One region of the Pseudoalteromonas sp. '520P1 No. 423' genome, then DNA from elsewhere that is predicted to be linked to it. Evidence: predicted binding sites of a transcription regulator. Region 1 holds the regulator's gene; each other region holds the start of a gene.

The links. Region 1 encodes sigma-54, which starts transcription at its own class of promoters, with help from an activator protein. Its sites were predicted from a motif close to GTTGGCACGNNNNTNGNNT; they were not measured.
Region 2: PSA_RS16250 (flagella assembly protein FlgT) is a predicted target of sigma-54. The motif match lies at 7,832-7,850, and genes of this name have one in related genera.
Region 3: PSA_RS16110 (PAS domain-containing sensor histidine kinase) is a predicted target of sigma-54. The motif match lies at 2,046-2,064, and genes of this name have one in related genera.

What each region holds. Positions count from the first base shown of each region.
Region 1 covers NZ_BBZB01000001.1:181,379-192,609, reverse strand. Annotated here, with positions in the region: gene tldD (metalloprotease TldD) at 1-574, shown strand, start outside; gene PSA_RS00870 (Ig-like domain-containing protein) at 641-3,502, opposite strand; gene yjgA (ribosome biogenesis factor YjgA) at 3,525-4,052, opposite strand; gene pmbA (metalloprotease PmbA) at 4,225-5,577, shown strand; gene mgtE (magnesium transporter) at 5,692-7,050, opposite strand; gene PSA_RS00850 (HPr family phosphocarrier protein) at 7,063-7,335, opposite strand; gene rapZ (RNase adapter RapZ) at 7,335-8,189, opposite strand; gene ptsN (PTS IIA-like nitrogen regulatory protein PtsN) at 8,260-8,703, opposite strand; gene hpf (ribosome hibernation promoting factor) at 8,706-8,993, opposite strand; gene PSA_RS00830 (RNA polymerase factor sigma-54) at 9,020-10,501, opposite strand; gene lptB (LPS export ABC transporter ATP-binding protein) at 10,591-11,231, opposite strand, start outside.
Region 2 covers NZ_BBZB01000001.1:3,539,339-3,550,569, forward strand. Annotated here, with positions in the region: gene flgE (flagellar hook protein FlgE) at 1-630, opposite strand, end outside; gene PSA_RS16200 (IS110 family transposase) at 688-1,713, shown strand; gene PSA_RS16205 (flagellar hook assembly protein FlgD) at 2,027-2,746, opposite strand; gene flgC (flagellar basal body rod protein FlgC) at 2,759-3,181, opposite strand; gene flgB (flagellar basal body rod protein FlgB) at 3,199-3,597, opposite strand; gene PSA_RS16220 (protein-glutamate O-methyltransferase CheR) at 3,783-4,613, opposite strand; gene PSA_RS16225 (chemotaxis protein CheV) at 4,649-5,581, opposite strand; gene flgA (flagellar basal body P-ring formation chaperone FlgA) at 5,616-6,437, shown strand; gene flgM (flagellar biosynthesis anti-sigma factor FlgM) at 6,507-6,827, shown strand; gene flgN (flagellar export chaperone FlgN) at 6,832-7,269, shown strand; gene PSA_RS16245 (LPP20 family lipoprotein) at 7,284-7,739, opposite strand; gene PSA_RS16250 (flagella assembly protein FlgT) at 7,906-9,081, shown strand; gene PSA_RS16255 (glutathione peroxidase) at 9,523-10,251, shown strand; tRNA gene PSA_RS16260 (tRNA-Arg) at 10,252-10,328, opposite strand; gene PSA_RS16265 (hypothetical protein) at 10,388-10,969, opposite strand; gene PSA_RS16270 (FlgO family outer membrane protein) at 10,979-11,231, opposite strand, start outside.
Region 3 covers NZ_BBZB01000001.1:3,516,346-3,527,576, forward strand. Annotated here, with positions in the region: gene PSA_RS16105 (sigma-54 dependent transcriptional regulator) at 1-754, opposite strand, end outside; gene PSA_RS16110 (PAS domain-containing sensor histidine kinase) at 912-2,006, opposite strand; partial or broken gene PSA_RS24695 (DNA-3-methyladenine glycosylase I) at 2,191-2,584, shown strand; gene PSA_RS16120 (sigma-54 dependent transcriptional regulator) at 2,616-4,076, opposite strand; gene fliS (flagellar export chaperone FliS) at 4,378-4,794, shown strand; gene PSA_RS16130 (hypothetical protein) at 4,798-5,091, shown strand; gene fliD (flagellar filament capping protein FliD) at 5,794-7,521, opposite strand; gene PSA_RS16140 (flagellar protein FlaG) at 7,539-7,952, opposite strand; gene PSA_RS16145 (flagellin) at 8,080-9,552, opposite strand; gene PSA_RS16150 (tetratricopeptide repeat protein) at 10,349-11,231, opposite strand, start outside.

The DNA.
Region 1 (11,231 bases):
AGAATTATGTACAGTTGTTGACGATGGTACACTGCAAGGCCGCAGAGGGTCATTGAATATAGATGATGAAGGTACACCTGCACAATGTAACGTACTTATCGAAAAAGGTATTTTAAAAGGCTACATGCACGATAAACTAAATGCTCGATTAATGGGGGTATCTCCTACGGGAAATGGTCGCCGAGAATCATATGCACATTTACCTATGCCAAGAATGACCAATACTTATATGTTAGCGGGTGAAAGCACTCAGCAAGATATTATCTCAAGTGTTAAAAAAGGCATATTTGCACCTAATTTTGGTGGTGGTCAAGTTGATATTACTTCAGGGAAATTTGTTTTTTCAGCCTCTGAAGCTTATTTAATTGAAGACGGAAAAATTACTCAGCCAATTAAAGGTGCTACTTTAATTGGAAATGGCCCTGAGGTCATGCAGCAGATATCTATGGTAGGGAATGACTTATCTTTAGATAAAGGAGTGGGTGTATGTGGTAAAGATGGCCAGAGTGTGCCTGTTGGCGTTGGTCAGCCTAGTTTGAAAATAGATATGCTTACAGTAGGTGGTACAGCATAATTAATACTGATAAGTTTGAAACCCCATTAAATTTAATTACTTAATGGGGTTTTTTATACTCTATACCTATAACACTAAATTGACATTAAAAATACCGCCAGAAGTTACACTTCTAGGGCTGGTAATTGTAAACTCGAGTGTTGCTGTATTTGGTAAATCCTCATCATCTAAATCATTTCTTAAAGTAAAAGAAATAGAGTGGCCGCCATAAGTGTTGTTACTTCTTGCATCCTTGATACTAATATTATTATCTAAATCACTTTGAGCGACTGGAGTATTGGTCCCTATAGTATCTGGTACCGTAAAGCTTGTTTGTCCTGCTAAATCTCCTTGGCTTGACGTGACGATGACGGTTGTACCTGATGGCATAGTTTGCAATGCTGTATCTGAAAAGTATAGAGTGTAAACTCGATTGGTATTTTGATTGATACTAGGAGAGCTTCCTGATAAAGATTCCCCTGCGTAGTTTGATGTTAGTGAACTTGCAACGGTTGATTCGTATAAAGACCACAAACTAGTTGAAGAAGCCATTATCATTTTTAAAGCTTTTCTGACATTGAGTGAAGTTTGGTTTTGTGTCCCACAGATCGCTGGTGGTTGGCATTGAGGGCCATTAAATTTGCCGTTTTCAGTATTAAAACTTTTATCATTATTAAAATCGATAAAAACTTCACCAACGTTATGTTGATTATTTTCATTATCATCTCGCCAAGCTTCACTCATATCAATAAACCCTGAAGGTTGGTATTGTGTTCTATTGAAACCGCTTGATATAGTATGAGTAGATTCAGGTATAGCAGTGCCATCATTCTCATCGAATACATTATTACCATTGGTATCAAAAAAAGTTTCATGTCCAATTGCTGTGGCAAGAATAGAAATCCGGTGATTAAAAACCTTAGGTTCAGCGCTTTCCCACTTTACAAAACAAGAACCGTTAACTGTTTGGCATGACGGCTCAATTTGGCCACCCTCTGTAGTAAAGTTAACAGTTGTACCATCAGGAACTGGGTTATTGAAGCTGTCAGCTAACCAAGCAGTAATATTTACTTCATTACCATTAAAGTTATGAGCTTCAGGGTTAGAATTTTCAGTTGCTAATGTAATACTGTTTTGATCTGCCAAGCCAGTATTAACAGACAACAAATCAGATTGTGTTGAAATGACCTCCCCACCTTCTGATGTTGCAGAAGCTGAAACCCGAACAACTGTAGGTACATTGCCTGAAGTTACTTTAGTACTTACTTGACCCAGAGAGTTAGTAAAAGCCGTTACTGGATTAATGCTTAAGCCCCCTACTTGCGTATCGAGCTCAAAAGTCACTTGTTGCTGTGCTAAAGGATTACCTAATTTACCTTTTACTAAAAAAGATAAAGTTGAAATTTCTTGCTTGCCTTGCCCACCAGTGCCTTTTAGTACAATGGAGTCTGGCTCTGCTGAAACAAATTCAATTGCACCTAAGCTTTCAGGAAGAAGGCTTATAGTTTGAGTTAATATAATATTTTCAGCACTACCCGCAATAGTGGCAATAACTTGATCTGTATTACCTGTTGAACCTGCACAACTTAGATCTTCATAAGTTGCGTTAGCCTTACCATTAATCGTTAACACTTGTTCATCAATTTGGGCTTGCTGATTAGCAACACAGCTAGACGTAAAGCTAATAGCAGTAGGTGTTGAGATAGGTGTATTGTTTTCGTCAACAATCGCAATTTTAAAACCTAAAGTGCCACCTGCACTTAAATGAGCTTCCCCATCTTGAATTGTGCCATCTAAAGTGAAGCCTACTTTACCTTCGATAAATAGGTTGTTTTCATTAAAATATCCCGCTTTAATTTCAGGTTGTTCAATAATATCGGCATCTAAAACTTGGTAATTAAATTGCTGACTAATGGTTTGGTTATTATCTTCCAGAGTATAGCTTGCAGTTAGGACTGCAGCACCAATATCATTATCTATTGATGCTGATAGTGTTGCTTTTGCAATGCCTTCAGCATTTGTTAGCACTGCAGGAGCATCTAATGTTCCTGATTCTACTGTTAAATTAATTATTTGATTCTCTAGTGGCAGTAGTGCAGGGTCTGTGAGTTGAACTTGCACTAAAATAGTTTCACCTTGCTTAAACTGGTTACTTGCAACACCGTTTTTTAGCATTTGAACATTTAGTGTAGGTAAGTCTGAAATACCATTGTCGTTGTTAATAAACTCATATGATTGCGTTGTCGATGATTCTGCTTGTGTTGCTGTTAAAGTCGCAGCACCAACAGAAGCACTATCACTGTCTAGATAAATAATCGCATTACCATTGGTATCTGTAAGTTTGGAGCTTTGGCGTAAAGTACCTAATGGTGCGTCAAACACAACAGTTAAGCCAGATACCGGGGACTCATTCTTTGTTAAATTTGCTTTTACACATATCGTATCTCCCGCTGTAAAACTAGGTAAACCAATTGGGTTACATTGTGCATTTAGCATCTCAAGAGAGAGTTGAACCGGTGCATTTGGATCTGGCTCATCACTTTCTAAAAACTCATAATCAGTAGATGCAGATACATCGCCAACACTTGCTGTAATGGTACTTGAACCTACATCTGTGATTGCACTATTTAGCATGACTAGAGCGATACCTTCTGCATTGCTTAATGTAGAAGAAGGTGAAAGAGAACCTAAAGGCGCACTAAAGCTAACAGAGGTATTGGTTACAGCTAGATTATTTTTAATCAATTTAGCTTGAATACAAAATGAGTTACCAGCAATGACTTTTGGTGTGGTCAGTACCTGACAATTTTCATCTAATACAGAAAGTGAGATTTCAATTGGAGCATTTGGATCTGGAATATCAGGTTCTTCATTTTCTCCAGACGAGCCGTTACACGCAGTTAAAAATAAACATGCTAAAAAACTAAAAAAAAGTTTAGTGGTTCTCATTTGTGATCCTTTGCTATTTATTTCAAGATACTAAGATAGATTCTTTTAAATATTGAAATAAGTCTCGGTAGCCTTTAGCTGGTTTTTCTTGCTCGACTTCTTTTTTTGCTTGGCGAATAAGTTGACGCAGCTTTTGTCTGTCCAAATTATCATATTCTTCAATTAATTCATTCACTTTTTTGTCACCATCTGCAATTATTTGGTCACGTAAATGTTCTAATTTGTTTAAAGCAACTGATGCTTGTTGATTTTTATTACCAATTAGATCCATAGCATGTTTTATTTCATCTAGGTTATCAGCTAATCGCAACTGTTTTGCAATATAGTTCAAATGTCTGCGATAGGATTCTTTCTTTTTACTGAGCTTATCAGCAAGTACCATAGCTTCTTCTAGTATTGCATCTAATGGTACCTTTTCTCGCGCTTTAGGTGATAGTGCTGCTAGTTGAGTGCCTAATTTATGCATCTCTTGTACTTCACGTTTAATTTCACTCTTTGAAATGTAAATAATTTCTTCTTCTAGCTCTGGATTACGCTTTTTTCTAGCCATGATGCTCTACACTGTTTTAATAATTTAATTTATATCAGCATAGTATAACTCAATGTCATATACCCAAGCCACTTGAATGTATCTATAAGCGTTTAGGTATAATCGTTAAAATCAAGCTTGGCGTATGTTATGCTTAGTTTATTAGTCTTATTTACATTATTTGGTTGGTTTCATGAGCGAACAACACAAGTCAGACCCTATTTACAAACAAATATCAGAAGTTGAAGCGGCAGTTGCACAAGCATTAGATAAAGCAAAAAAATTAGGAGCGACATCAGCTGAGGCTGCTATGAGTAGCACGTCTGGCTTGTCTGTAACAACGCGTTTAGGTGAAGTTGAAAGAATAGAGTTTAATCAAGATGGTGCTTTAGGGATCAGCGTATATGTTGGTAATAAAAAAGGCTCAGCCTCAACTGCTGACTTAAGTTCTAAAGCATTAGATTTAGTTGTGAAAAAAGCAATTGAAATTGCAAAATATACATCAGAAGACCCTTTTAACGGTTTAGCTGACAAAGAATTATTAGAGTTTTCTCCAGTTGATTTAGATTTATATCACCCTTGGCAAGTATCACCTGAACAAGGCATTGAGTTTTGTAAGCAAGCTGAAGAAGCCGCATTAAATTCAGATCCGCGCATTGTTAATTCAGACGGAGCTAGTTTTGCGAGTCATCAGGGATTGAGAGTTTATGGTAATAGCCATGGTTTGATTGCTGGTTTTCCGCGTACACGCCATAGCTTAAGCTGTATGGTGATAGGTGAAGAAGCTCAGCAAATGGAACGCGATAGCGCCTATACTACTGCTCGCATAGGCAATCAGCTAAAAGCAGCAAATGAAATTGGTTTAGAGGCTGCTACTGAAACACTTGCCAAGTTAAATAGTCGAAAATTAAAAACAGGAAAAATGCCTGTTGTTTTTAGAGCTGATATAGCGAGCTCTTTATTTGGTCATTTAGTTTCAGCCATTGGTGGCGGTGCTTTATATCGCAAATCAAGCTTTTTACTCGACAGTTTAGGTAAGCCAATATTTAGCGAACTTGTTAATGTAGAAGAGAAACCACATATTTTCCAAGGCATGGCTTCCTCACCTTTCGATAGTGAAGGTGTTAAAACCCGAGATCGTATTATATTAAACAATGGCGAGTTACAAACATACCTGTTAGCAACTTATGCCGCGCGTAAACTAGATATGACCGCAACAGGCCATGCTGGTGGCATACACAACTGGTTAGTTCAAAGCACTGATGGTGATTTAGAACAATTACTTAAAATGATGGGCACAGGTTTGTTTGTTACTGAATTAATGGGCCAAGGTGTTAATGTGATCACCGGTGATTATTCTCGTGGTGCAGCAGGGTTTTGGGTTGAAAATGGCATTATTCAATATCCTGTAAGTGAAATAACCATAGCTGGTAATTTAAAAGATATATTTAAAGGCATAGCTGCAATCGGCTCTGATATTGATTATCGAGGTAGTGTGCAAACGGGCTCTATATTAGTTGAAGAGATGCAAGTTTCAGGTGAATAAGTTTTAGTACGTTTACTGATATGTTTAACTTGAGATTGAAAAGGCAAGAGATTAACTTGCCTTTTTTGTTTTTGAAAAAACTTGGTTACTAAGTGGTTATTCAAGCATTTATTTTTAGATTAAAAACCAAGTTGCGGTACCTAGGAAAGCAAAAATACCGACAATATCTGTCACTGTTGTTAAAATAACACCGCCAGCTAAAGCTGGGTCAATATTCATTCTCTTAAGCATTAAAGGTATAAAAGCCCCAGCTAAACCTGCAGAAAGTAAGTTCATAAACATTGCAAAGGCGATGACTAATCCTAAGTTAAAATCCCATTGCCAGAGCGCAACAACAGAGGCGATTAACATAGCCCAAATTATGCCATTGAGTGCGCCAATCGCTAATTCTTTATGAATAAGGGATTTTTGATTGGCGTTATTAATATGTCCTACTGCCATGCCGCGAATAACAAGCGTTAGAGTCTGACTGCCAGCGACACCACCCATTGATGGCACTATGCCATTTAGTACGGCTAAAATCGGTAATATACTGAGCGTTGATTCAAAAAAACTTGCTACAAACGCAGCGCTAAGTGCTGTGATTAAGTTAACACCTAGCCATATTGAGCGCCGTTGGGTACTTTGAACTACAGGTGCAAAGGTATCTGCTTCATCATCAAGGCCTGCCATACTTAACATGCTGTGTTCAGCATCTTCACGAATAACATCAACAATGTCATCGATAGTGATACGGCCTAATAAATGTTTGTTGTCATCTAAAACAGGCGCTGAAATCCAGTCATGTCGTTCAAACAACTGCGCCACTTCAGACTCATCCATAGTAACGGGAATTGATTCATATTCGTCGTCCATAATGGAGCGAACAGTTAAACCAGGATTACTTGTTAGTAAAGAGGCTAGTGATACGCCACCTAAAAATTGATTGTTTTTATCAACGACATACAATTCATCTGTGGCGTCAGGTAATTCACCTTTTAAACGTAAATACCTCAACACAACATCAATCGTTACATCTGGACGGATTGTAACAGTATCAGTATTCATTAAAGCGCCAGCTGATTCTTCAGGATAAGAAAGTGCTAATGTCGCTCTCTCTTGATCTTGACTATCCATAGAGCCTATTACTTCTTGATAGACTGCGTCTGGAAGACTACGTAATACTTCTGCTAAATCATCAACATCCATATCAGCTGTTGCAGCAGCAATCAGCGTAGGCTCCATTTGAGCGATAATACCGCTACGAACGTCTTCTGATAATTCTTCTAGGATTTCACCTTGTACATCAGGATCTACTAGTTGCCAAAGAACTGCACGGCCTTTATAGGGAGAGGACTCTATTAATAGTGCTATATCACAGTCAGCCATATGAGCAAGCATACGTCTAACATGCACAAACATACCGCTACTAAGGGCTTTATTAACCTCTAGAAGTTGTTTTTGTGTGTAATCTTGCTCTAACGCTTCAGGCATCTGGTCTTATTGTTATTCTTGTTCGTGGAATTTATCAGCAATTAATTCACCAATTGTTTTTAGTGCTATTTTTGCATCAGGCCCGCTACACGTCACGGTTACTTTTTTTCCTTTAGCACCTTCTAACAGCATCAAAGCTAAAACACTATCAGCTTGCGCTTCTTTATTCCCTTGTTGCAATATTACCTTAGCATCAAAAGAAGTCGCAAGTTGCGCTAATACTGATGCGGCTCTTGCATGAAGCCCTAAGCGGTTTTCTATTAAGAAAATGTCTTGATATTGCATTATTTACCGTGAGTATCTTGTTCGCGATGGCGAACTTTTACATTTTTATGGCTTTTAGAAAAGCTATCACATAGTGATTGCGCTAAATAGACTGATCTATGTTTTCCACCCGTACAACCAATTGCAATTGTAAGGTAGCTGCGGTTATTTCTTTCTAAATGCGGCAACCAAGTTTGTAAAAAGGTTTGAATTTGCCAATTAAACTTTTGCACTATGCTATGGCTGGCTAAATAATCTTTGACAGGTTGATCTAACCCCGTTAAAGGCTTTAATTCAGGTTCCCAGTGTGGGTTAGGTAAAAATCTCGCATCAAAAACATAATCTGCATTTTTTGGCATACCATATTTAAAGCCAAAAGATTCAAAAGTAATGATTAATTGCTTGTCTTTTTTGCCTAATACTTTTTCTCGAATGGATTCCGCTAGCTGGTGAACGCTTAAATCCGTTGTATCAATAATAAAATCAGCATTGGTTACTAAAATATCTAATAGTTCTTTTTCTTGTTTAATTGCCAGATCTAACGGCTGATTATTCATAGATAATGGGTGTAAACGACGGGTTTCTGAAAATCGCTTTATTAAAGTTGTATCATCACTATCTAAGTAGAATAGGCTAGGTTTAACAAATTCAGGTAAATAACCAAGAATTTCATTAAACTCCTTTTGCTCAGCGGGTAAATTTCTAACATCAATACTGACAGCTATTTTATCGTAATTATCAGATACACTTCTTACAAGCGAAGGCAGTAGGTTAACTGGAATATTATCTACGGCATAATAACCTAAATCTTCTAATACGCGTAAAGCGACTGATTTTCCGGATCCTGAACGACCGCTTATAATGATAAGTTGCACTGAATTTTCCTTATGCGTCTTCAACTTTGACTAAAACTAATCATAAAAACTCATAATTAGTTTATTTTTATTAAAGTGTCATTATCTCATATAAAGATTGATCTGATTGAGCATGACGTAATTTTTTACAAAACTGTTTATCTTTGAGTTTATCAGCAATTGCAGCTAACGTCTTTAAGTGAGCCTGACATTGTGCATCAGGAACTAATAAAGTAATAAATATATCAACAGGGCGATCGTCTATTGCATCAAATGCAATGGGTTCTGCATTTACGACTAAAATAGCCACGGTTTTATCTATATTGGATAATCGGCCGTGTGGAATAGCGATACCTTTTCCGATACCTGTGCTTCCAAGCTTTTCTCGCTTTAATAAAGAATTAAGGATCTCTTGTTCAGTTAGCTCGGGTAGCTTTTGCTGTGCTATCTGGCTTATATATTCCAGCATTCGTTTTTTGCTATGAAAAAGGACTGCAGCTTTAGTGCAGTCCTTTGATAAAAATGAATTAATCATATTTAACGTCTAGATAATTTTTCTTTATGTTTAATAACTTGTCGATCTAATTTATCAATCAAGCCATCAATAGCAGCATACATATCAGCATGCTCAGAAGTTGCAAAAAGTTCGCCTCCATTAACATGAAGTGTTGCTTCTGCTTTTTGAGATAGCTTTTCGATATCTAAGATAACATGCACATTGTTAATATGATCAAAATGCCTTTCAAGCTTAGCGAATTTGTTTGTTACATAGTCTCTTAGTGGATCTGTGATATTTACATGACGACCTGTTAAATTTAATTGCATAAGCGTACTTCCTTCTATTATACATCTCAGATTAAACATTTTCTCTGATTTGACGATGGAATGGACAGTGATTCTCGATATTTTGCTATCGTTCTTCTGGCCACCTTGATGCCTTGATCTGCTAAAATATCCGCTATTTTACTATCACTTAATGGTTTGGCTTGATTTTCTGCGGCAATTAGCTTTTTGATAAGTGCTCGAATAGCTGTAGATGAACACTCACCTCCATTTTCTGTACTTACGTGGCTAGAGAAAAAATATTTCAGTTCATATATACCACGTGGTGTATGCATATATTTCTGTGTGGTTACACGTGAAATAGTTGATTCATGCATTTCTACCATTTCAGCAACGTCGTTAAGCACCATAGGCTTCATTGCTTCATCACCATGTTCAAAGAATGCCTGTTGTTGCATTACAATGCAATTGGCAACTTTTAATAGTGTTTCGTTTCTACTTTCTATACTTTTAATAAACCATTTAGCCTCTTGTAAATGAGAGCGAATAAACTGACTGTCCGCATTACAAGAGCCTGCCATAGAGGCATAGTGATTATTGACTCTTATTTTTGGCATGGTATCTGAATTTAAATCAACTACCCAACGACCCTTTATTTTTTTTACTGTCACATCGGGGATCACATATTCAGTTTGTTCTTTTACGATACTTGATGCAGGTTTCGGGTTTAGGCTATGGATCAAATCCATCACTTGTTTTAATTCAGGTTCTTTGAGCTTAGTTTTTTTCATTAAGCTGCGATAATCTCTCGCACCTAATAATTCAACGTATTCTCTTAAAATATGTTTGGTTTCATCAAGCCAAGGAGTTGTTTTATCGTATTGATTAAGCTGAATTAATAAACACTCTGATAGGCTTCGAGCTGCAATGCCAATAGGATCAAAGACCTGAATGCGTTTAAGTACTGCTTCAACTTCATCTAATTCAACTTCATCTTCTTCAGAACCTAAACTATCTAAAATGTCTTGTGAAGAAACGGTTAAGTAACCTGATTCATCTACAGCTTCTACGATTGCAGTGGCAATAGCTTCATCTGTAGGGCTAAATGGGGTGAGGCGTAATTGCCACATTAAATAATCTTGCAATGATTCGGATGTACTGCCTTGATATGCTAAATCATCATCTGGGGCAGGTCCTGCCGATGCTACGGGGGCGGCACTGACATATTCATCCCAACTTACATCCATTGCAAGTTCGTCTGTTAGGGTTTCTTTAGTTAAGGCTTCAGAGCTTTCCATTTCTACTTGAGCCGTAGGGATTATCTCTTCTGCATCAGAAGCTTTTTCTGCTGTTTCATTTTCAGAAGCTGGCGTTTTTTCTTCAGCATTAAAATCTTGCTCATCAAGTTCTAAGAGCGGGTTGCTTTCGAGTGCTTCTTGTATCTCTAACTGCAGATCTAACGTGCTAAGTTGCAATAGGCGGATAGCCTGTTGCAACTGTGGAGTCATTGTTAGTTGTTGTCCAAGACGAAGCTGTAGTGATTGCCTCATTAAGTTTTAACAATCCTTATAATGTCTAAATTAAATACACTCTTTTTTACTTAATTTTGAGTATAGCCCATATTTCTTTTTATATTTTTTTATAATCTAAATTGTTCACCAAGATAAACGTCTCTTACAGTCTGATCAGCTAAAACGGCTTCAGGTGTACCAGATGCGATAAGTTCGCCATGGGAAACAATGTAAGCTTTTTCACACACATCTAAGGTTTCACGCACATTATGGTCTGTAATTAACACGCCTATACCTCTATTTTTAAGATGTTGTATAATTTTTTTAATATCCAATACTGAAATTGGATCAACACCTGCAAATGGCTCATCTAATAGAATAAATTTAGGTTCAGCTGCTAAAGCTCGGGCAATTTCAACTCGACGTCTTTCGCCCCCTGATAATGCCATACCTTGGCTATCACGAATATGGCAAATATTAAATTCATCCAATAAATTATTAAGCGCATCTTCTCTTTGTTGCTTATTCAGGTGTTTGCGAGTTTCTAATATGGCCATGATATTTTGATAAACAGTCAGCTTTCTGAAAATAGATGACTCTTGCGGTAGGTAGCCAATGCCCATACGAGCACGATTATGCATAGGCTGTAAAGTGATATCTTCATCATCAATTTTAATAGTGCCTTTATCACTTGGCACTAGGCCAACTATCATATAGAAGGAAGTGGTTTTACCTGCACCATTAGGCCCTAATAATCCAACGATTGTGC
Region 2 (11,231 bases), 3.4 Mb from region 1:
ATAAACAGATGAAATTCTGCTATTACCTAAAGAGTCATAGACAACAGTAGAGGTTGAAGAAGTAAATGTATTAGTATCATTTGGATCAAATAGAGACGGATCTAAGTTTGTTGCATTTGAATCTAGATTAAAACTTAAATCTACTTGTGAAGTTGCAGCCGGTGCACCTGCACTATCAGGTATTTGAATCGGTGCTGTTGTACTTAAACTGACAGATTTTACAGAACCGTCATCATTAACAGGTAATCCTTGTAAAAAATCACCGTTTGAAGTCACAATACGGTTTTCATCATCAAGCTTAAATGCACCTGCACGGGTATAAGTGAAATCTCGACTCAATGGACCGTCTGTTGTCACAAAAAAACCATTACCACTTACAGCCATATCTAACGAGTTAGATGTGAATAATAAACTACCTTGATGGAATTGCTGAGCAACATCTTGTGTTAAAACACCACCACCATTTTGTGTTTTAGAATTAGAGAATAAAGAAGTAGAAAATACATCTGCAAATTCAGCTCTTGATTCTTTAAAACCATAAGTATTTACGTTGGCAATATTATTTGCTGTTGTATCTAAGTCTTTTTGAGCTGCTGTTAAGCCGCTTAACGAATGATATGGACTCCCCATCCAATTGGCATTTGTGCCATATTGAAAGTGTAAACAGTCAAAAAATGGAGAGCCCATATGTCTTTAATTAAAGTTGTTGGCATTGATTTAGCCAAATTAGTTTTTAGTATCCACGGTGTTGATAAGCATGACAAGTGTAAATTAAGAAAAACTATCAAAAGAAACAAGCTATTAGAGGAAATAACACAACTTCCACCCTGTATTATTGCAATGGAAGCTTGCTCCGGTGCCCACTATTGGGCAAGGGAATTTATCAAACTCGGTCATGATGTGCGTATTATGGCGTCTAAATTTGTTATTCCCTATCGCCAAAATGAAAAGAATGACGCCAATGATGCTGAAGCTATTTGCGAAGCAGCTACAAGACCAAAAACACGTTTTGTCAGTATTAAAAGCGAAGAACAACAAGCCGTGCTGTGTTTACACCGCATCAGACAAGGTGCAATTAAAGACAGAACCGCACGTATAAACCGATTACGCGGTTTACTCGCTGAGTTCGGTATCATCATGCCAAAAGGTCGATACCCTGCACAAAATGCCATTAACGGTATTCTTGAAGATGCTGAAAATAACCTACCTTTTCTTGCGCGTGAATTGCTCAATGATTTATGGCAAAGTATTAAATCTTTAAATGCAGAAATACTCAAATACGATAGAAAACTGTACAAACTCGCCAACCAAATGAAAGACGCCAAAAGGCTTATGAGTATTCCAGGTATTGGCGAGGTCACTGCAACAGCCGTAGTCGCCACAGTAAATGATGCTAAACATTTTGATACCAGTCGTTCTTTTGCTGCATGGATTGGTTTAGTACCAAGGCAATATTCAACTGGTGGGGTTGCGCGATTAGGCCGTATCAGTAAACGAGGTGAAAAACATATTCGCACTTGCCTGATACATGGTGCTCGAGCAGTAATCGCAAACTGCAAAAATAAAACAGACCGAACGAGTCTGTGGGTCAAAGACCTCATTGAACGACGCGGTTTTAAACGTGCAACGGTTGCATTAGCTGCAAAGAATGCCCGCTTAATTTGGGCACTGTTACATTCAGAAAAAGAATATCAAATTGATTATGTAAAATAAGTTTTAAAGTAACAAAGTTAAATAAAAAAGAGTTTAACTCACCGAGTCTGTGCATTAGCAATTGACGATAACACGGTCAGACCGAGAGCAAGAAAGCCTGTTTAGTCGGGAAGAATAATTCTTTATAAAAGAAGATTCTGTTTAACGAATGAGGCATTGCTCAAGCGCAAATCATCAGGGCGATAGCGTAACAAAGCTAAAAAACGCCGAATGTAGAGCTGCTGTCAGATCTTCTTGTTATCAAAAAGTGTTATTGCTTGACAACGGGGAGTCCATGTAGCTATATTAAATGACATATATAATTCCTACCTTATTAACTAACTTCAATCACATCTTCAAACTTCACACTACCTAAATCTTTGAAGTTGAGTGTTAATCCAGTTCCATTTTGTCCCATGCTTACACTATCAACACGAGTACGCATTTGGACTGGTAATTCAATATGCTGTGCTTTTAAAGTCCCATTTTCACCTGGCACATTTTGCACTAAACCAACGGCTCTAATTTTATACTTACCATCTGGAACTGAATTTCCTTGTGAGTCTTTTCCATCCCATTTAAATTCTAAGTTACCGCCGTTAGAAGCAGCCATAGGTACTTCTCCTACAACAACACCATTTTCATCTTCGATACGAATTTTAATATCAGAAGCAGGATACTCTAGAGGAATACGGCCTGACATTTCTTCACCAGCTGTATTTGTTACATAATGCGTATCAACCAATACATCTCGTCCAACTAAACTCGACGCTTGTAAAGCTTGATTAGAAGACATTGATTCAGCAAATTCATCAAACTTTGTTGACATATTTGTAATGCCTTCTGCCATAGACATATTTGTCATCTGCTGCATCATGGCTTCATTATCTGTCGGATTCGAAGGGTCTTGCATCGCCAATTGCTTTGTCATTAGAGTAAAAAAGTCTTCTTGAGTCAATTCACCTTGTGGTACAGAATCAGGTTCCTTTTCTGCATTTTTTCGCAAACTATCGACATAACTACTGCTTTGGCTGCCATTAATTGGATTTATCATTTTATGCTCCTATTAACGTTGGCCAAGTAAAATTGTTTTACTTAACATGGTTTTTGCTGCATCCGCTATTTGTACATTTGTTTGATATGCCCGTGATGCTGAAATCATATTAGCCATTTCTTCTACCGTATTAACGTTAGGCCTATATATATAACCTTCCTTATCAGCCATTGGATGACCGGGGTTATATTCAACATTTAAAGGTTTATCACTTTCAACAATGCCTAAGACTTTTACTCCAACAGATTCACCTCCTTGGGCTGCGGCAGCTTTTGTCAATTCTGCGGCAAATACTGGATGCCTCGCTCTATATGTTTCATCAACACTTGAACTTACTGAATTGGCATTTGAAAGGTTACTTGCTGTTGTATTTAGACGCACTGATTGCGCGCTCATACCCGTACCAGCTATATCAAATACATTAAATAAACTCATAAATTACCTCTCATGCCCTATTGCCCGCTCAATGCTTTTTTAAGCCCTTGGATCTTACCTGTCAAAAATCTTAGACTTGCCTGATATTCTACTGAGTTTTGTACATACAAGTTTCGTTCCACTTGTACATCAACTGAATTTCCATCGCCAGTATCAGGCTGCAAAGGGTTACGAAATTGCGCATTAGCATTAATAGAATTAGCATTAATATTGAAGTGCTTCTCATGAGTTCTGGTCATTGAACTCGATTGTTTTGACTTAGCCTGATTTAACACGGCTGCAAAATCTATATCTTTGGCTTTATAACCAGGTGTATCTGCATTAGCTATGTTTGTTGCTATAATTTCTGCACGCTGTGATCTTGCTGTCATAGCGCTTGGATGTATGCCAAAAGCTTTTTCAAAACTGATCGCCATAACCCCTCCAAATTTTTGACTTTAGGGAATTAAAGCAAAGGTTAGACCATGTTGCTAAGGATTAATAAATAAGGAGGTGCAATAAAGATAACGTGAATTCAAAAAAAACAATAAAAGCAGATAAAACAGCAACTTAAATGGGAGACTTAAAACAAAAAAATTCTTTACTTCAAGTCTAATTATAGTTATTTTTTTTGGTAAATTATACCAGGATTACAACGGATCATCTCAAAATCGTCATTCAATCCCGTCATAGATTCTGACGCGCCTAAAAATAAATATCCCTTTGGATTTAAAGCCTGTGCAAACTGCCCAATGATTTTAGATTTTATTTCAGGAGAAAAGTAAATAAGTACATTACGACAAAAAATAATATCAAACTTCCCCATCAAAGCATAAGAATCTAGTAAATTGAGATGTCTAAATGTCGCCATTTTTCTTACCGGTTCAACAACCTTTGCCATACCATGACCACTATCCATAAAAAACTTTTTACGTCTTTCAGTAGAAAGGCCTCTCGCTAATGCTAAAGAGTCATATTCTGCATTTTTACACAAGTCCAGCATAGTATTTGAAATATCAGTACCTACAATTTGGGCTCCAGCAGTAAAAGAACCTAAATTTTTAGCCTGATATTCAGCAGTTGTCATTGCAATCGAGTAAGGTTCTTGCCCTGATGAACTTGCCGCTGACCAAATTTTAACTGGACGACGTAAACTCTTAAATTCTGGGAATATTTTACTTTTTAAAAGCTCAAATGGATATTGATCTCTAAACCATAAAGTCTCGTTGGTTGTCATTGCATCAACAACCGCGGCACGCAATTGCCGCTCTCTAGGGCTTAAAGTTTTACTTACCAATTCAGATAATGATTCAACTTCAAAGCGCCCCATTAAAGGTGCTAAACGGCTTTTTACTAGATACAACTTGTTATCACCCAAAACAATCCCGCACTGCTGTTCTAAAAAAGTGCGAAATTGATTATATTCATGCTGCTCTAAGTTTTTATTAGCCAAATTTGATATACCTATATATTAAGTTAAAGTGAATATTAATCACAGTGAACCCATTTTTTAACTGCTGCAGCCAATTCATCGGGGTTAAATTTAGCAATAAAGTCATCTGCACCTACTTTTTCAATCATAGCTTGATTGAAAACCCCACTTAATGAAGTATGTAATATAACATGCAAAGGTGCTAATCGAGGATCAGCTTTTATTTCTGCAGTTAATGTATAACCATCCATTTCAGGCATTTCTACATCTGAAATTAACAAACCAATTCTTTCGGTTATATCTGTTGTACATTCTTTTTCTGCAATTTCTCTGAGCCTAATAAGTGCTTCTTTACCATTTTTAGCAAGTTCGGTTTGAATACCCAGAGGTTCAAGCGCTCTTTTTATTTGATTACGGGCGACAGCAGAATCATCAGCTATAAAAATAATACGCTCTCCTAAATCTTTTTGAATTTCGCCGTCATCTACAATCTCAGAGCTAACCGCTGTATCAACAGGGCAAATATCACTTAATATTTTTTCAACATCAAGGATTTCTACAAGTTCTTTTTCTATTTCAGTCACAGCTGTAAGATATGAATTTCTACCAGAGCCTGATGGAGGAGGTAAAATAGACTCCCAATTCATATTCACTATACGCTCAACTGATCCAACTAAAAAGCCTTGCACAGAACGATTATATTCAGCAATGATAATAAAGCCATTTTCAATATCATCAATGGGATTACCACCTATTGCCATAGATAAGTCAATTACAGAAATAGTTTGACCACGTATATGTGCCACACCTCTAATATACGAATTCGATTTTGGTAACGAAGTTAGTCGTGGGCATTGTAAAACCTCCCTCACTTTAAACACGTTTATACCAAAGCGCTGACGGCCTCTAAGTTTAAATAACAAAAGCTCTAGTCTATTTTGACCTACTAACTGTGTTCTTTGGTTGACCGAGTCTAAAATGCCCGCCATTTCAATCTCCTGAATGAAAAGCTAAATATTAGGAATGAATATTGCTTCCATAAAAAGTATAAGTAAATTTGTATACAGCAAGCGTCTGATTATTGACGCAAAATATTTATACCCTGTTTTCAACATAAAGCATAGTAGAAACATAATGAGTTTGTTTAATAAAAATCATCATAAGTTAATTTTTTTTATATTTTTGACGTTATTATCCAATAACGTCACAGCAGTAAGCTATTCAAAAGCGCAATTAGAGCAGCTTGCTATAAATTATTTAGAACAAGATTTACAAGGTTTGACTAATGGTACGCGAAAACTATCAGCGCTTGCCATTGATCCAAGAATACCCGATAAAAATTGTGATACTGAATTATTAATCAATTCAGCAAAAGTACAAAGAAGTAATCGGCAGAGTACGATACAAATTAAGTGTTTAGATGAAAAAAAGTGGAATTTATATGTTCAGGTCAAAATTATGGAGCTTGCCCCTATTGTTGTTGTCAATCAAAACCTAAATAAAGGCGAAATTATTACAAAAGAACATCTCAGTATAAAACAAATGCAAAAACATTTAATCAGAACACAATATTTAAATGAAACACAAAGCACTACTCTATTAGGAAGTCGTAGTAAACGGAATTTAAGAAGTGGATCAGCAATCACTTATAAGCAAGTTTGTATGGTTTGTAAGGGAGATAAGGTCACTATTTTTGCAGGTGTACGTGGATTAAGAATAAAAACAGCAGGATTTGCGCTACAAGATGGAATTATTGGCCAAAATATTTCTGTTAAAAACTCTAAGTCTGGTAAGAAGTTACATGCTAAAGTACTAGGTGTTGATCAAGTTAAAGTAAGTATTTAAGATATATGTTAAACTATTTCTAAAATTGGCCGATACTAAAAGTAGTGAAATTTTAATGCGAGATATCTCATGGTTAACCAAGTAAATAAAGGCAATCAACAAAATGTTGCCTATACAAATTCAAAGCAGCTGAATGTCAGTAAAGACAATTCAACGACACCAGTACAAAATCAGCCCGCAGCGACAGCTAAAGCAGCTACTGACTCTGTAAGTTTAACACCTCAAGCACAACAACTTCGAGGCTTACAGGAAAAGGCTGAACAATCGCAAGGTTTTGATAGCAAAAAAGTAAACGAACTTAAAAAAGCGATTAGTGAAGGTAATTATCAAGTGAATGCAGAAAAACTAGCTGAAAAAATAGCTGGCTTCGAATTCGATTTATACGGTTAATAAAATGATTGAACAAAATGAAGTACAAAATATTCAGCAGTCTTTAATTGAGCAAAAGCAAAACTTAGATGCTTTATGGCTAATTTTACAAAATGAATTAGAATCAATCAATTCCAGAAATGGTAATGCTTTAGAAAGTACAGCAAAAGAAAAAGTCATTTTATTAAATAAAATATCAACTTTAGATAAAAAGTTAATCAACTCTTCTCTTGAACAAATAAAAGAAGTGGTGCCTTCAATAAAAGAGGATATTAACGCTATAAATGAGCAATTAAATAATTGTAAGCAACAAAATGATACAAACGCTCATGCAGCCCACCAAACGCACATCGCCGTAAAAAAAGTAACCGATATATTACTTGGTTCAATCAAGTCTCTTACTTATGATAATAAAGGTAAGTCTCAAGCAGGCACATTATTAAGCAAAGGTATAAAAGCCTAATCACTCGGCTTAATTTAATAATATGTGATCTTTTTTACCGTTCTTGGTTTAACTTGACCTATATACAAATCATGAACTAACTTCATATCAAGCTCTAATTCTGTAGCATAACTATCGCCAATCGCATAACTTTTAATCACTTTAGCGCCTCTAACAGCGCCTTGAACTTTAGAGTTTAACGTATCATTGGTTGTGATCATGCCACGAACAGATGAGTTAGCTGTAATTTGTTGGCCGTATACTTGCTCAACAAGTTCTCTGTAAGCTTCTAGCTTTGATGCTTTAATCGCTAAAATCTCTTTTTGCTGCTGGTTTTTACCAGGCTGTAAACTAATAGGCGCATAACCAACCGCTTTTAAAATAGGAAAAGAGTCCGGTTGCAGATAATCATATTCAACATGTTTATTAAACATACTTGAACATCCACCTAAGATTGATGCGATACAGGTACCTATTATTAGCTTATTCATAATGTCGACTTACATCCGATGAAAGTTATTTTTGATATCTTATCTATGCATGTTATATGCCCATTTTGTATTAATGAAAATAGTTTGGCTTGATTGGTATAGGATTTGCTTTATTTACTATCTTTATGATTAAAAATGTAATGCTTTACAAATTAAAGAGCGATTTATGAATAAGTACTTTTTCCTATTTTTATTGTGCATAACACTTCCCTCACACGCTCAATGGTATGAATCTACTGGGCAATCTCAAATAAGAGACGGTGATACTCAAAGTGCAAAAACAAGAGCCATAGAAGATGCAATTAAACAAGCTCTTATATTCGCGGGTGCATCTGTCACTAGCGTGCAGACTGTTGCTAATGGTTTAATGACACAAGAACAAACCCATGTCAGCTCCCATGGCGAAATACAAAATATTGAGTTAGTCGATGAAGTTTATTCAAGCGAATCAGTTTCTGTTACCTTACGTTTAGATATTTTTGCAGATGAAAAACAATGTTTTTCATCTGAGTTTAAAAAAAGCTTAGCGATTACACAAACACAAATGCCTAATCAAGAACAGGCTCGAAATGGCCAAATTTTTGACATTAATAAAACCTTTAGCGCAAAAATATTCAAAAGTATTAAATCAGCAGAATCAATTACACCTAGAGCCTACTATCAACAAGCAATTTCAGTGAACGATTTTTTTAATCAACAGTATAATTTTGACCCTAGGCTTATTGAACAGGTAGCACAAAATAGTGACAGTCAATATGTTTTAATTTCTAAGATCAAAGATATATCTATGGGCTCACAGCAAAATTCTGACATCATGTTTTGGCAATCAAACAGTTTTGAGCGATTTTTTGATTTTGAACTCATTCTTTTTAATGCAATTACACAAGAAGTTATTTTACAACAAGATTATGCTACAAGCGGCATTTGGCGTTTTGATAAAACCGAAAAAGTTGATACCAAAAGCAATATTTTTTGGCATTCAGAATATGGACAAGCTTTAAATGAACTATCAAATCAAATTAGTCTAGATTTACAAGAAAAACTATCTTGCTTACCAATTCAAGGAAAAATAAAATATATTAAAGACAATACTGTTACCTTTAATTTAGGCAAACAGCATGGCGTTAAAAAAGGCCAATCTTTTGCTATTGCATATCAATCTTTTTTTACTGATGAGCAAGGAGTTCAACAGCCTTATATCATTACAAGTGCTAACCAAATCAGAGTTAATCAAGTTTATAACCGTAGCGCTATAGCTAATAGCATTGGCGATGAACTATTAGCTAATGTTCAAACTAGCGATATCGTATTATTAATAGAAGTTGAAGAGACTGAACTATAAAGCTGAATTAAATGCGCTGAGAAGCGCATTTATTGTAATATTTTACAGAGTCATTAATCACTCATAACCAAATTATCTTCAAATTGTATTATCTAAGGTCTATTACACGCATAACCAAATTATCTTCAAATTATATTATCTAAGGTCTATTACACGCATAACCTCCCTGTCATCTTCGAATTGTTTTATCGAAGGTCTATTACACGCATAACCTCCCCCCGTCATCTTCGAATTGTTTTATCGAAGATCTGTTTTTGATTTCAAGTTAAGTCAGCTAAAACATTGTACACCTTAAAACATTCATAAAAGTAAATATTTAAAACAAACCAATCGATTTTACCAATCACATTAATAACTACAATCAATTAGACCTATTTAACAATCTGAGTAATACTAGGCTCATACAAACGAAACAAATCATACAAAATAACAGGATTTATAATGCTTAAAAATATCGAAGGTCAAACAGTTCCAAATGTTACATTCCCTATTCGTAAAAATGATGATTGGGTTCAATTATCTACAAGTGAGATTTTTAAAGGCAAAACGGTTGTTGTATTTTCGCTACCAGGTGCTTTCACACCAACATGTTCATCAACACATTTACCACGCTTTAACGAACTGGCATCTGTATTTAAAGAAAATGGCGTAGATGACATTGTATGTATCTCAGTGAACGATACTTTTGTTATGAATGCTTGGGCTACAAGTCAAGAAGCTGACAATATCCAGTTAATCCCAGATGGCAATGGTCAGTTTAGCAAAGGTATGGGCATGTTAGTTGATAAATCAGACATAGGCTTTGGTAAACGCAGCTGGCGTTATTCTATGCTAGTTAAAGATGGCGTAATTGATAAGATGTTTATTGAAGCAGACGTACCAGGCGACCCATTTGAAGTATCAGATGCCGATACTATGCTAAATTATATCAACCCAAATCAAAAACCACTAGAAGCAGTATCAATGTTCACTAAACCTGGCTGTCAGTTCTGTCAAAAAGCAAAAGACTTACTAACAGAAAAAGGCGTGAGTTTTGAGGAAATCGTTTTAGGTCAAGATGCATCATTTACCAGCTTAAAAGCAATTACTGGTAACGATACTGTACCTCAAGCATTTATAGCTGGTAAGCATATTGGTGGTTCAGAAGCGCTAGAGAAATACTTAAATTAATGGCGTCCCATAGAGGATTCGAACCTCTGACCTATCCCTTAGGAGGGGACCGCTCTATCCAGCTGAGCTAATGAGACCCTATAAATATAAACTCATATTAAACCAATAAGTAACCGATGTGAACACCTAGCTTTGGTTACTTTAAAACTCTAACTCCATCTTTTAGCTGCTCTAATAAATTATTATCTAATGAGATTTGAGCTGCTGATTTAATTTCACCAGAGACTCTACTCTTAACAAATGTGCTAAGCATATAGCTTTCTTGATACAAGCTTAAATGACTCTGGAGGATAAGGTCTGAGCCTTTATTTTTTCTAGAGAAATCCATAACTGGTATACCAAATTCAAACATCTCATTTATTAACAGAAACTCTATTTGATTTCTCACTTCTGTAAATTTAGAAGGCATTTTGTCCGCTATTGTAATTGGTTCAATAACAATTGATTTATTACCATCTAATACATCTAATTTACTTAATAGCTTAAGTGTTATTCTCTTGACCTCATTTTTTATTTTTTTAGCTTGCTCTGAAGGTAAGTTACTTTTTAAGTTTTTATTATTTTCAGCTCGCAGGCGTGCATATTTTTCTAATTGAGTTTCACCTTTAATTACCACCTGTGTTGCAGGTTTTTGCTTTCGTTTTTTTTCTATATCATTATTTTCAAAGATACTACAACCTACTATCACGAATACTAATATAAACAAAATATATTTCATTTTAAGCCCTTAGCCATTAGTGTCTTCACTCGTCAATTTAGGTGATAATGTAGATTCTAATATAAATGTAGGTATCAAGCCTTTAGTTGAAGCAATAATTACTTTAGATGACATGTTAACTATTCTGGCATTTACAACAACACCAGACGCTGTATAAACTAATGTACCTGATAAGATGTAATCTGCTTCTAGAGACTCCGCTAATTTTTGATTATTACGTGAAAAAACAAAGTCGCCCCTATTGTTCACTTCAATATACTGC
Region 3 (11,231 bases), 3.3 Mb from region 1:
TTTCAACTTCGCGCTCTTGCAATACACGTAATAATTTAGCTTGTAAGCTCAAATCCATTTCCGTGATTTCATCAAGTAATATAGTGCCTTTTTGTGCTTGTTCAAACTTACCAGGACAAGCAGCTATTGCACCTGTGAACGCTCCTTTTTCATAACCAAATAAAGTCGCTTCTAGCATATTTTCTGGAATTGCAGCACAGTTGATGGCGATAAAAGGAGATTCAGCACGATCAGAATGATCATGAATATATCTTGCTAATACTTCTTTACCAGAGCCACTAGGTCCTAATACCATCACACTCGCTTGAGATTTAGCCACTTTTTGAGCTAAATCTAATAATGCTAAGCTTTGTTTGTCGGCTACTATTGGGCCATCTGTTTCTTTTTCTTTTTCAGGTAAATAGCGACTTACCATATTAAGCAGTACTTGAGGCGCAAAAGGTTTTGCCATGTAATCGATAGCACCTAAACGCATGGCTTCAACAGCATCATCGATTGTTGCATAAGCAGTCATCATAAGAACGGGTAAATCTGGTTGATTTAGCTTTATGCTTTTAAGTAAATCGATCCCTGAAAGACCACCCATCTGCACATCACTGACAACCAAAGATACTTTTTCTTTTTTAAGTAACATGATTGCTTGTTCTGCACTGTCTGCCTCGATGCAATCTATACCAGCCAACTGTAAGGTATCAATGAGTGCTTCGCGTAAACCCGCGTCATCTTCAACTACTAATATTTTATTGTCGCTCATGATTTCTCCAAAACCCTTTTGTTTATTTTGGGTTGTATTGAAATTAGTGTTGTTGAAACTATCAAATTTGGCTCTTTAAACATTTTACAATCTTCTCATTAGTTTCAATTATCACACTTCATTTTATTCATTGTTATCACTACTAAATTGATGTTATTTACAGATCATGTAAGAAAATCGGTAAATGAATATTAAACGCAGCGCCTTCGATTTGATCTTGCATTAAACTTACTTTGCCTTGGTGGCTATTGGCAACTGCATTTACAACCGCTAAACCTAACCCTGTACCTTGGCTTTTTGTAGTAAAAAACGGTTCAAATATCTTACTGACTAATTCTTTTGGTACGCCTGGTCCATTATCTGATACACATATGCAAACCATATCTGGTTCTATTTCATCTCGTTTCGCTGATAATAAAATTTTAGAGCCAGGGCCTTTCACTTGAATACTATTGTGAATTAAATTAGCAATGGCACTGGCTAAAGCGGTTTTATTACCGGTAATTTCAATATCCGGCTCAGGTAATTCAATGTTCAACTCACCATTATGTTGTGTAACCATAGCTTCAGAGCTTGCTTTTACTTCTGTTAATAGTTGCTGCATCGACACTTTTTCAACAACTTGTTGCTCACCACTTTTTGCAAATAGCAGCATATCGTTTACTTGTGTTTCAAGATCTTGCAATCGTGACATCAGCTTTGTATGAAATTTGTCTCTAGAATGCGCTTTTAAGTTTTGATTTCCTAAATGATCGGCATATAGCATCGCAGCAGAAAGTGGCGTACGAACTTGATGGGCTAATGATGCAACCATTTTTCCTAACGCACCAAGTCTTTGCATATGCGCTAACCGCTCTTGTAATAAACGGGTTTCTGTCAAATCCGTCATTAAAATGAGTTGACCAGGTTCTGGGGATAAAGCTGAAATATTTAGCTTTACTTTACGACCATCTTTTAATGATACTTCATGGCCATCATCTTGCTTTGGACAAAATGATCTTTGAATGATCGTTAACCATTTTTCACCTTCAAGTGGTTCTCCTAGCATATCAATAGCAATTTGATTTGCCCGAGCTATCATGCCTCGGCCATCAAGTACAATAACACCAGCAGGTAAAGTATCAACTAAATGATTAAGCCAACTTGATTGCTGTCTTAATTCATTTAACTCACCCACATATGACTCTTGCATTAAACAAGGGTTATATTGCGAACTTGTATAATCATTTTGAAATACTTGTGCTAGCGCCATAACTTTTAAACCTGACAAAATAAAAATCTACATTGACTAAAGCAGAGATCGTGCCAAAAAATAAACCTTTAAATACAGATGGTTGAGATTAATTTAGACTGGTCAATAAAATGGCGTGAGCTATATCTGGCTATTTTTAGCTGTGTTAAGGTATTACTATAAAATTTAATTAGCGAGCCATTTAATGTGTGAATACTGCCCTTGGTTAGATTTAACAAAAACTGATTGTATAAAATATCATGATGAAGAATGGGGTGTGCCTTTATTTGATGATCAAAAGCTATTTGAGTTTATTACATTAGAGTCAGCTCAAGCAGGCCTAAGTTGGTATACAGTTTTAAAAAACGTGAGAGTTATCGTAAGGCGTTCGACAATTTTGATCCTATTAAAGTTGCTAAATATGATGAAAATAAAATCGAAGAACTATTAAATAATGCAGGGATCATTCGTAATAAATTAAATTTTTAGGTCCCACTACAGTTTATGCGCATATGCAGGCTTGTGGCATGGTTAACGATCATAGTTTTAATTGTCATAGAAGAGCTAAAATTATTGAAGAATATAAAAAAGGGCTATAAATAGCCCTATATTTTATAACTTACTTAAGTCTTAATCTTTCGTTAAATTATATTTTTTCATTTTTTCAACCAAAGTTGTGCGTCTAACACCTAATATTTCAGCAGCTCTGGCAACAACAAAATCATGACGTTCTAAAGCTTGTGTTATTAAGCTCACTTCCAGCTCACCTAGATACTCTTTAAGCTGAATACCTTCATCAGGTAATAAACCCATAATGCTATCTGGTTGCTCAAACTCAGCTTCATCATCGTCATAATCCGCACCATCAGAAAAACCAGAGCCAAATATATCATTTAATGCTTGTCGCTCTAAAATCTCTTCTGGGTATTCAGGTACGAACGCATCAACTTCTAAATGTTGATATTTTTTAGGCAAATCTTGTGCATCAACCACTTTGTCAGGAAACATGATCACCATGCGTTCAACTAAATTAGCTAATTCTCTGACATTGCCAGGCCAGTTATGCTCTTTGAGATTATCTAAAGCTTGCTCAGTGAACTTTGCAGAATACCCCCCCTGTTCACAGTTTCTTTTCATTAATTCTTTAAGTAATAATGGAATGTCTTCTCTTCGCTCTTTTAAAGCGGGATTCTCGATAGGAAAAACATTTAATCGGTAGTACAAATCTTCTCTAAACGAGCCAGCTTCAATCATTTCATCTAAGTTGCGATGAGTTGCTGCGATGACACGTACATCTGCTGAAATTGATTTATTACCACCCACTCTTTCATAGGTACGCTCTTGTAATACACGTAATAATTTAACTTGCATTTGCAGCGGCATATCACCAATTTCATCAAGAAATAAAGTACCGCCCTGTGCTAATTCAAAGCGACCTTTACGCGCAGAAATCGCACCGGTAAATGCACCTTTTTCATGACCAAATAATTCACTTTCAAGTAACTCAGCTGGAATTGCGCCACAGTTTACAGGCACAAAAGGACCACTTACACGTTTGGATAATAAATGAATATTACGTGCAACCACTTCTTTACCCGTACCTGACTCACCTAAAATTAAAACATTGGCATTTGTTATTGCAACTTGCTCAATTAAAAAGCGCACATTTTTAATGCTTGGTGTTTCACCTATTAAGCCATCAAAATGCTTTGAGCCACGACTTGAATTGTGGCTTCTAGGGATCAGACGATGATATTCTTGGCAATCATGGATAAGTTGCGTGGTTATTTCGTAGTTAAAAGGCTCACTAATTAAACCGATAACATTAGCAAATGATAATAACGGTTCTAAAGTCTCACCTAATAATAGAAATGGAATAGCTGGATTTTCACGAATAATAACTTCATGTTCAAGCGAGCTGCTAGCGCCTAGAATAAAAGCAGTTACACAATCGACTGGCGAAGCATATTTTTTATAATCTCTATCACTTACGATTTGATTCGCTTCATCAATAAACGATAATGAAGCTGACAATGCCTGTGCCCTGCTTTGATTTTCATCAAATATTAATACTTTTGCTGGACCTATCATATATTAGGACTACTAGATATTTTTATTATGCTTATGATTGTAATCTGATTTAACTACGATGCAAGTTATTAGTGGCATTTTTTTGACGTATGTTATTATTTTGACGTATTTATTTTAACTTACCCATCAGATCCAAATGAAGTTCCATTTTAGCTATCAAACTCAACTAATATTTAATTTAGTAAAAAGATTCAAGAAATTAAATAATTGGGCGATACTGTAAGTATAATGTGAATTTCTTATATTTATTATGGCACTTTTCTTGCTTGAAATTTTACATGTTAATTTTTAGGATCCCGTTATGGCACATTTATCTATAAAAAAATACCGTCAAGTTAATGTTAATAATGTTCAAGATATGACTCCATATGAGCAAATAAATCTTATATTCGTTAATGTGATTGGTAAACTGGCAGCTGCAAAAGGTTTTATTACTCGAAATGAAATAGAAAAAAAAGGTGAGAATATTTCTACCTGTATTTTATTAATCGGCGCACTTGAAGATGCTTTAAATATGCAAGCCGGTGCTGAAATTTCAGATAATTTATCGGCTTTATATGCGTACTGCCAACGTAGATTAGTTGAAGGAAACTTGAAAAATGATATTGATGCTTTAACTGAAGTGTCAGATATTATAAAAACAATTAAAGAAGGTTGGGATGCTATTCCAGCTGATATGCGTCAAAAAGATCAAGTTTTGCAAGCACAAACAGTTTAATTTATGGAGTTTTCATGTAAAGATCGTAAGCTGAATAATTTAGTTATGACGTTTACTGGTGCTATTTCCAAAGCAGAAATGCAATTAGCAACCGATACTTATACATTACTTGATAAACATATTCACGCACTCTGTGAAAGTGACCCCATCAAACTTAGCGCTATTGAATTATCAAATTTAAAATTTTTAATCGATACTCATGCTATTGCAATTAAAAAAATGCAAAAAGAATTATCAAATAAGATATTAAAAAATAAGAAAAGTAATAAAGCGATAGCTAAATATCGTTCAATTTAAAGTTATAAAACACGAGTACAACCAATGTTACTGCCTATGAATTAAGATAGGCAGCCCTTTAAAAATGCATTAATTAAAACATCGAGTAGGGTGAGGCTTTTTCCTCATCCCTCTCACAGAACCTTATGATTAAAATGCGCTAGCCGTGTTCACTTCCCCCTTCGCAATCAATTAAAGCTTTTGACTCAAATTGACTCTATCAAACACATTGCTGATAGTCGGCTTAGTTTTCTCCTCTACACCATTTCTGGCTTTCAACGGCCTAGACTTACTCACTACTCCAGGTTCATCTGCCACCTCACATCGACAATAAAGCTTGAGTTTCCTCTTGAATTTAAGCCACTTACTAAAATTAAGTTTAGATGACGGGCTTCCCCAGTTACTGCACTAGCTCCCAGTTAGAAATGCCACCCTCAAACACAGTATTGGTCTGACTAAGTATAGGACTTTGCGCTATTTTGGACGCTTATCCATCAATACCGCTGAAACAGGTTACGGTTAGTTGTGTACCTCTAACTTTCTATGGCTTCCTTCAGACCTCTCCGCTAGCCAGTGACGCCCTTGCCATTCAGATTATCTTCCCCTTAGTCAGGGTAATAAGGCATCTTTAAGCCTATCGGGTTTGCCAGCTTCGCTGGGCAAACAAAAAAGGCCTCTATAAACAGGCCTTAAATTTTCATTTAGATTTTTTACGAACCTAAATCATTTTGAGTTTTTAACAACACCAGGCATATTATCAAGTTGTTGTTGTAAGTATGACCCTGTCGAATTCATATTGGCCACCAGTAAATCCATTGCGTTGTATTGCGCATACAACCTTGACTCTAATGACGCCATTTTTTGATTGAATTTATCAACATCTTCTTGCAAGCGAGCAATTTGACTTTCTTTTCCTTCTATTCTTTTTTCAATCAAACCGCCTTTACCTGTATATACCTCTAACTTTTGCGTTAATGTATTTACGAAGCCAGAGTCGCTATCACTACCAATTAAAAAATTTTGAACTGCATCAGGATCCTGTTCAATCATCTCATTTAAGGTATCATTATCTAAACTTAAATAGCCGTTTCGTTCTGTTCGAATGCCTAATTGACTTAAGGCTAAAGTACTGTTGTTTGCAGTATCAAATTGTGTTGAAAAGATAGAACGGATCTGATTCATAGAGTTTCGCAGCATAGCGTCACCAGATAAAGTGCCAGCATTATTTTCACTTGCTGCGCCTAATTGCTTACTCAAATCTACAAAAGCATTAAATTTTTCTATGAAACTATTGAGGCCTGTAGCGACATTATTATTATTTTCAGAAACTTTAATATTACTAATGTCATCGCTAGTGTCATGTACTTTATTTGCTGTGATATCTATGCCATCAATAACATCTTTAAAATTATTGGTATTACTTTTAACTACAACAGTGCCATCAATGGTAATTTTTGCATCTTGAGCTTTGTTGATTTGTGCTACATTAGTAATAGCGCCTGCTGTTTGTGCACCATTGACTAGGCGAGATAAACCACTCGCATCTGTATTATTGCTATCAGAGTCTGTCACCGACAATGTAATATTATCTGATATACCAGTATCGATACTCGTCAGCACTAGGCGTTCATCACCACTGTTTTCTGTAATAACACTTGCAACTACAGAGTTGTTATCATTGCTATTATTAATTAAATCTCGAATTTCATTAAGCGGTGCAGTAGCTGAAACAGCAATATTAAATGAATTTGTATTAGAGGTAATAGCGATAGTCCCTTCACCTAAATTCACACCTTGAGGTATTGTATCTGAAGTATATTTATGACCACTGTAAGCTAATTGAGATAAGCCCTGTACATCTGTATTATTGCCATCATCATCTGTAACTGTCACTTCTACCATGTTACCGACACCTGTTGTTTTACTACTTAAAACCAGATGTTGACCATCACTATCTGTAATAATAGTCGCAATAACTGATGTATTATCATTGCTTTTATTAATTTGATCTCTCAATTCACTTAAAGTGGCGGTATCAGATACGTCAATAGTGAAGTCATTGGAGCCTGATTTAAAAGCCATTGTGCCTTTGCCAACAGTATCAGTACTACCTATTGCTGCAGACATTAATTTATGACTCATTGCTAATTGATCTACTTTTACAGAATAACTGCCCACTTCAGCGTCTTTATTTGAGCTCAGTGATACAAAGTCATCGTTACCTGAAATACTTCGTTGTTGATATTTATCTTTATCAGATAAACCTGATAGTGAGGAGGTCATTTCTTCAAGAGAGGCTTTTAAAGAACCAACAGCTGAGATGTCTGCGGTAAAATCGCCTTGCTGACTGGTAACACGTGCTTGATAAGGTACTTTTTCAGCATTAACAATTGCAGTCACTATTTTGTTAACTTCTAATCCAGAACCTATACCTGTAAATGAAAGAGACATATCAACACCATTATCTACTAAACTTCAAAATTTATAAATGCACCAGGTGCTTCAGATAACTTAGCAACAATACTCAATACTTCTTCAGTTGGGTACTGTTTCACTATATCACCACTTGTTTTATCTATTACTTTTATCACATTTCGGCCAGAGTCTTGATCGACTAAAAACTCTAAGCTTGTATTTGTTTCGTCCGCAAAATCCTGCAATTTTTGCGCCAACTCATCAAGATTAACTAACTCTGTTGGCTGTTCTTTTATAATAGTAGATTCATTGGTTTCTTTAGTTGAAGTATCAATGTCAGTTAAAGCCAGTTTGGTATTTTGTACTTCTTTACTCAACCCAACGGTATCACTATTATTATGCTGCTCATTTTTTGCTTTAGTTGAAAAATTTAAATTACTATTTATGTCAACATTGAAAGAGTCCATGTGTATTACTCCAACTTAGTGAATATACGACTATCTTTGTTCATTTTTTACCAATTATACACAATTAAATAAAATGCAAAAAGGAAGGGCTTAGGCTCCTTCCTTTATTAAATCATTTACCAATATATTAGCCTAACAAGCTAAGTGCTGCCTGCGGTAACTGATTTGATTGCGCAAGAATTGAAGTACCAGCCTGTTGCAATATTTGATTTTTTGTCATCATAGCTGTTTCAGATGCAAAATCAGTATCTTGAATTCGACTACGTGATGCAGATACATTTTCCTCTATATTAGCCAAATTGCTAATTGTGTGACTAAAACGATTTTGAACCGCACCTAAATCAGCGCGTTGCGCATCAATGCTCGCCAGTGCGCCATCAATAACAGCCAAGGCATCTTGGGCGCCTGATTGAGTGCCTAAATCGACATTACCTACCGCTTCTAATGTCGATGCTGTTGCCGTCGTTGCCGCAGCAAGTGACGCATCGGCTGCGGTAACTGAATAACTGTCTGTAGAATCCAGCCTAATGGAACCTGCAAATGATTCAGAATCGGTACCTGTCGCGCCACCTAATGTCGCAGCTGCACCGGCAGTGCCATCATATGACATACCTTTAGCGACAACCGTGCCAGTACCACCATCCTCTTTAAAATCGAGAATATCAATGTCTTTGCCTGATTCATCAGTTAAGATTAAATTACCCGCATCATTAGTGGCAGCTGACACCCCAGTTTGTCCTGATTTGTCATTAATCGCTTTTGCCATCAACGAAAAGTCTGAAGCACTTGAAATTGCGGTGCCATTAAGTTGAAATGTCACATTCGCCGTACTACCTAAAGCACTCAATTCAACTTGTGTACGGGCATCTGCATTGACGCCTGTTTTAGTAGACAAAGCATTAATTTTATCGGCTATTGAACTGGCCTCTTCATCAGCAAGTGTCGTCACCGTTTGTGTCGTACCGTCCCTGCCAACAATACTATAAGTGCTTGCTGCTACATTATTACCACCAGCTGTGTTAGCTGCACCTGTACTACCACCTTGACCTAAACCAGCAATCGTGGTACTTGCCAAATCCATTCTGTTACTGCCGATATCTGATGCTTTAATACTGCTTAAACTCACTGAAATTGTTTCATTGGCATTTGAGCCAATCTGAAAGTCTTTTGAACCAAACGTGCCATCAAGCAGTTGCTGGCCACCAAAAGAAGTGGTATCTGCAATACGTGTTAATTCTGTTTGCAAAGCAGACACTTCTTTTTGTAACGCTTCTCTATCTGCTGACGAGTTTGAGCCATTTGCAGATTGCAGTGACAAGTCTCGCATGCGTTGTAAAATACTCGAAGACTCTTGCATCGCGCCTTCTGCAGTTTGCGCCATAGAAATACCATCGTTGGCGTTACGCTGAGCAACACCTAGTCCATTTATTTGAGATGTTAATCTGCTTGAAATTTGCATGCCAGCCGCATCATCTTTGGCACTATTGATGCGCATACCTGAAGATAAACGCTGCATTGAAGTTGCTAAATCAGAACCCGACTTAGATAAATTTCTTTGTGCGTTTAGTGATGAAACATTAGTACTTACTGAGATAGCCATATTATAACTCCTGCTTACAAAGTGTCATTCATAAATAAATTTTAAATTTGGAACTCTTATATTTCATCCTTAAGCTCCGTTGTGTAAATGTTAACGGCAGGGTCAAAATAAACTTTAATGTTTTTATCAAAAAATCACCGCCAGATAAATTTTCACTGTTTAACGTCCCATGAAATACGATTGAACAGATTCTAAGTCATTTCAATTCATCAACATTACGGTGCCTAGCGTCATATTTATCGCAACGTAAAACAATTCACTTTAACAATGGCTGTGTGCGCAGGTAAATCTTTTGTTTGCCAGAGACTTATAGCCAATTAAATTGCCACATAGCGACTCACTTGAATTGAAAAATAAGCGAAAAAGTTACTTGTTTTTATAATAAAACTAAATCATATGGTTTATTACAACCATTTAAGGCGTGAAACAAAATCACATATTTGTTGTATTGGGCTGGGTAAGCTGAGAAATAAACAGCGTTCATCATTGATATTGGCACAATTTGACAAGAATATAACACAACTTGGCTCGATTGTGATTTAGCTTAACAAACGGCTGTATTGATTTAAAACATACTGTAAATTTGTTTAACGCTCATCCAAAGCTAGTACCAGCGCTACAATCACGCCCAGCAAAAATTGTGTTAATTTTAGTTATAGTGGTTATCTGTTATTATCACCGCAAATAATCCAGTTAAATACATTGAGCTCAATAAAGCAGCAAAAAAATCATCTATAAAGTGTGTAATCCTAATGCTATCAGTTATCAAAGAATTACACAGTAACCATATGTATTACTAATGGCTCAGTTGTTCAAAAAGTTCAGAAACAGTTTCCGCCTTTAAATGAATTTCATCTGTGTGATACACTAGATTACTTTCCTTATTTAATTGGGTTAGTTGATAAACATCCAAATAAGTAAAGCCAAACTGATCACACAAAGATGCTAAACACTGATTAAAATAAGCAATTAATTGCTTAAACTGGGTTTTATCATCACCTTTAAGCTGCTTTACATAAAAAGGATGCGGGGCAGGCACACCATATATTAGAAACTCGATATCGAGATTATCTGCTTGTTGTTGTAACATAGATACATAACGCATCAGCATATCATCAATGACATCATGAAAATCTAATTCCCTTTTTGCACAGTGAACAAAAATCCCTTCATTTATCCGGCAGTCTATTTCACCAAACCCCATAACGAGCTTACTGCCCTTTGGTATATCAGACAATATTGCATTTAAACTGGCTTTATAACGGTTATCTTGTTTTTTTATAAAATGGATTATTTTAGCGCCAAAAATAAAAAGTGAACGAACAACATACCGTTGTTTTTGATAAGTGATCAGGGTGTCATTGGGAGAGAAGCCATGGCTTTCAGAGATAAAGTATATAGGTTTAATCGATAATGTTTCTTGCTGTGACAAAACATTTTGTTGATATAAAAATTGTTTTTCCTTTCTTCTTTGTAATAAAGTACTAATGTAGCGATGAAAAATAATCATATTATTCATATTATGAGAATCGTTTTCATAACTGTATATAGAGCGACTTAGTTGTAATGCATGTTCAACTTCATCTGGACTATAAAAAAGCCAAAATAGCATCGCTTTAGCAACTAATAATTCACAAAGTTCATCATCCGACAGTGTTTTACTGAGTAGCCCCATATCG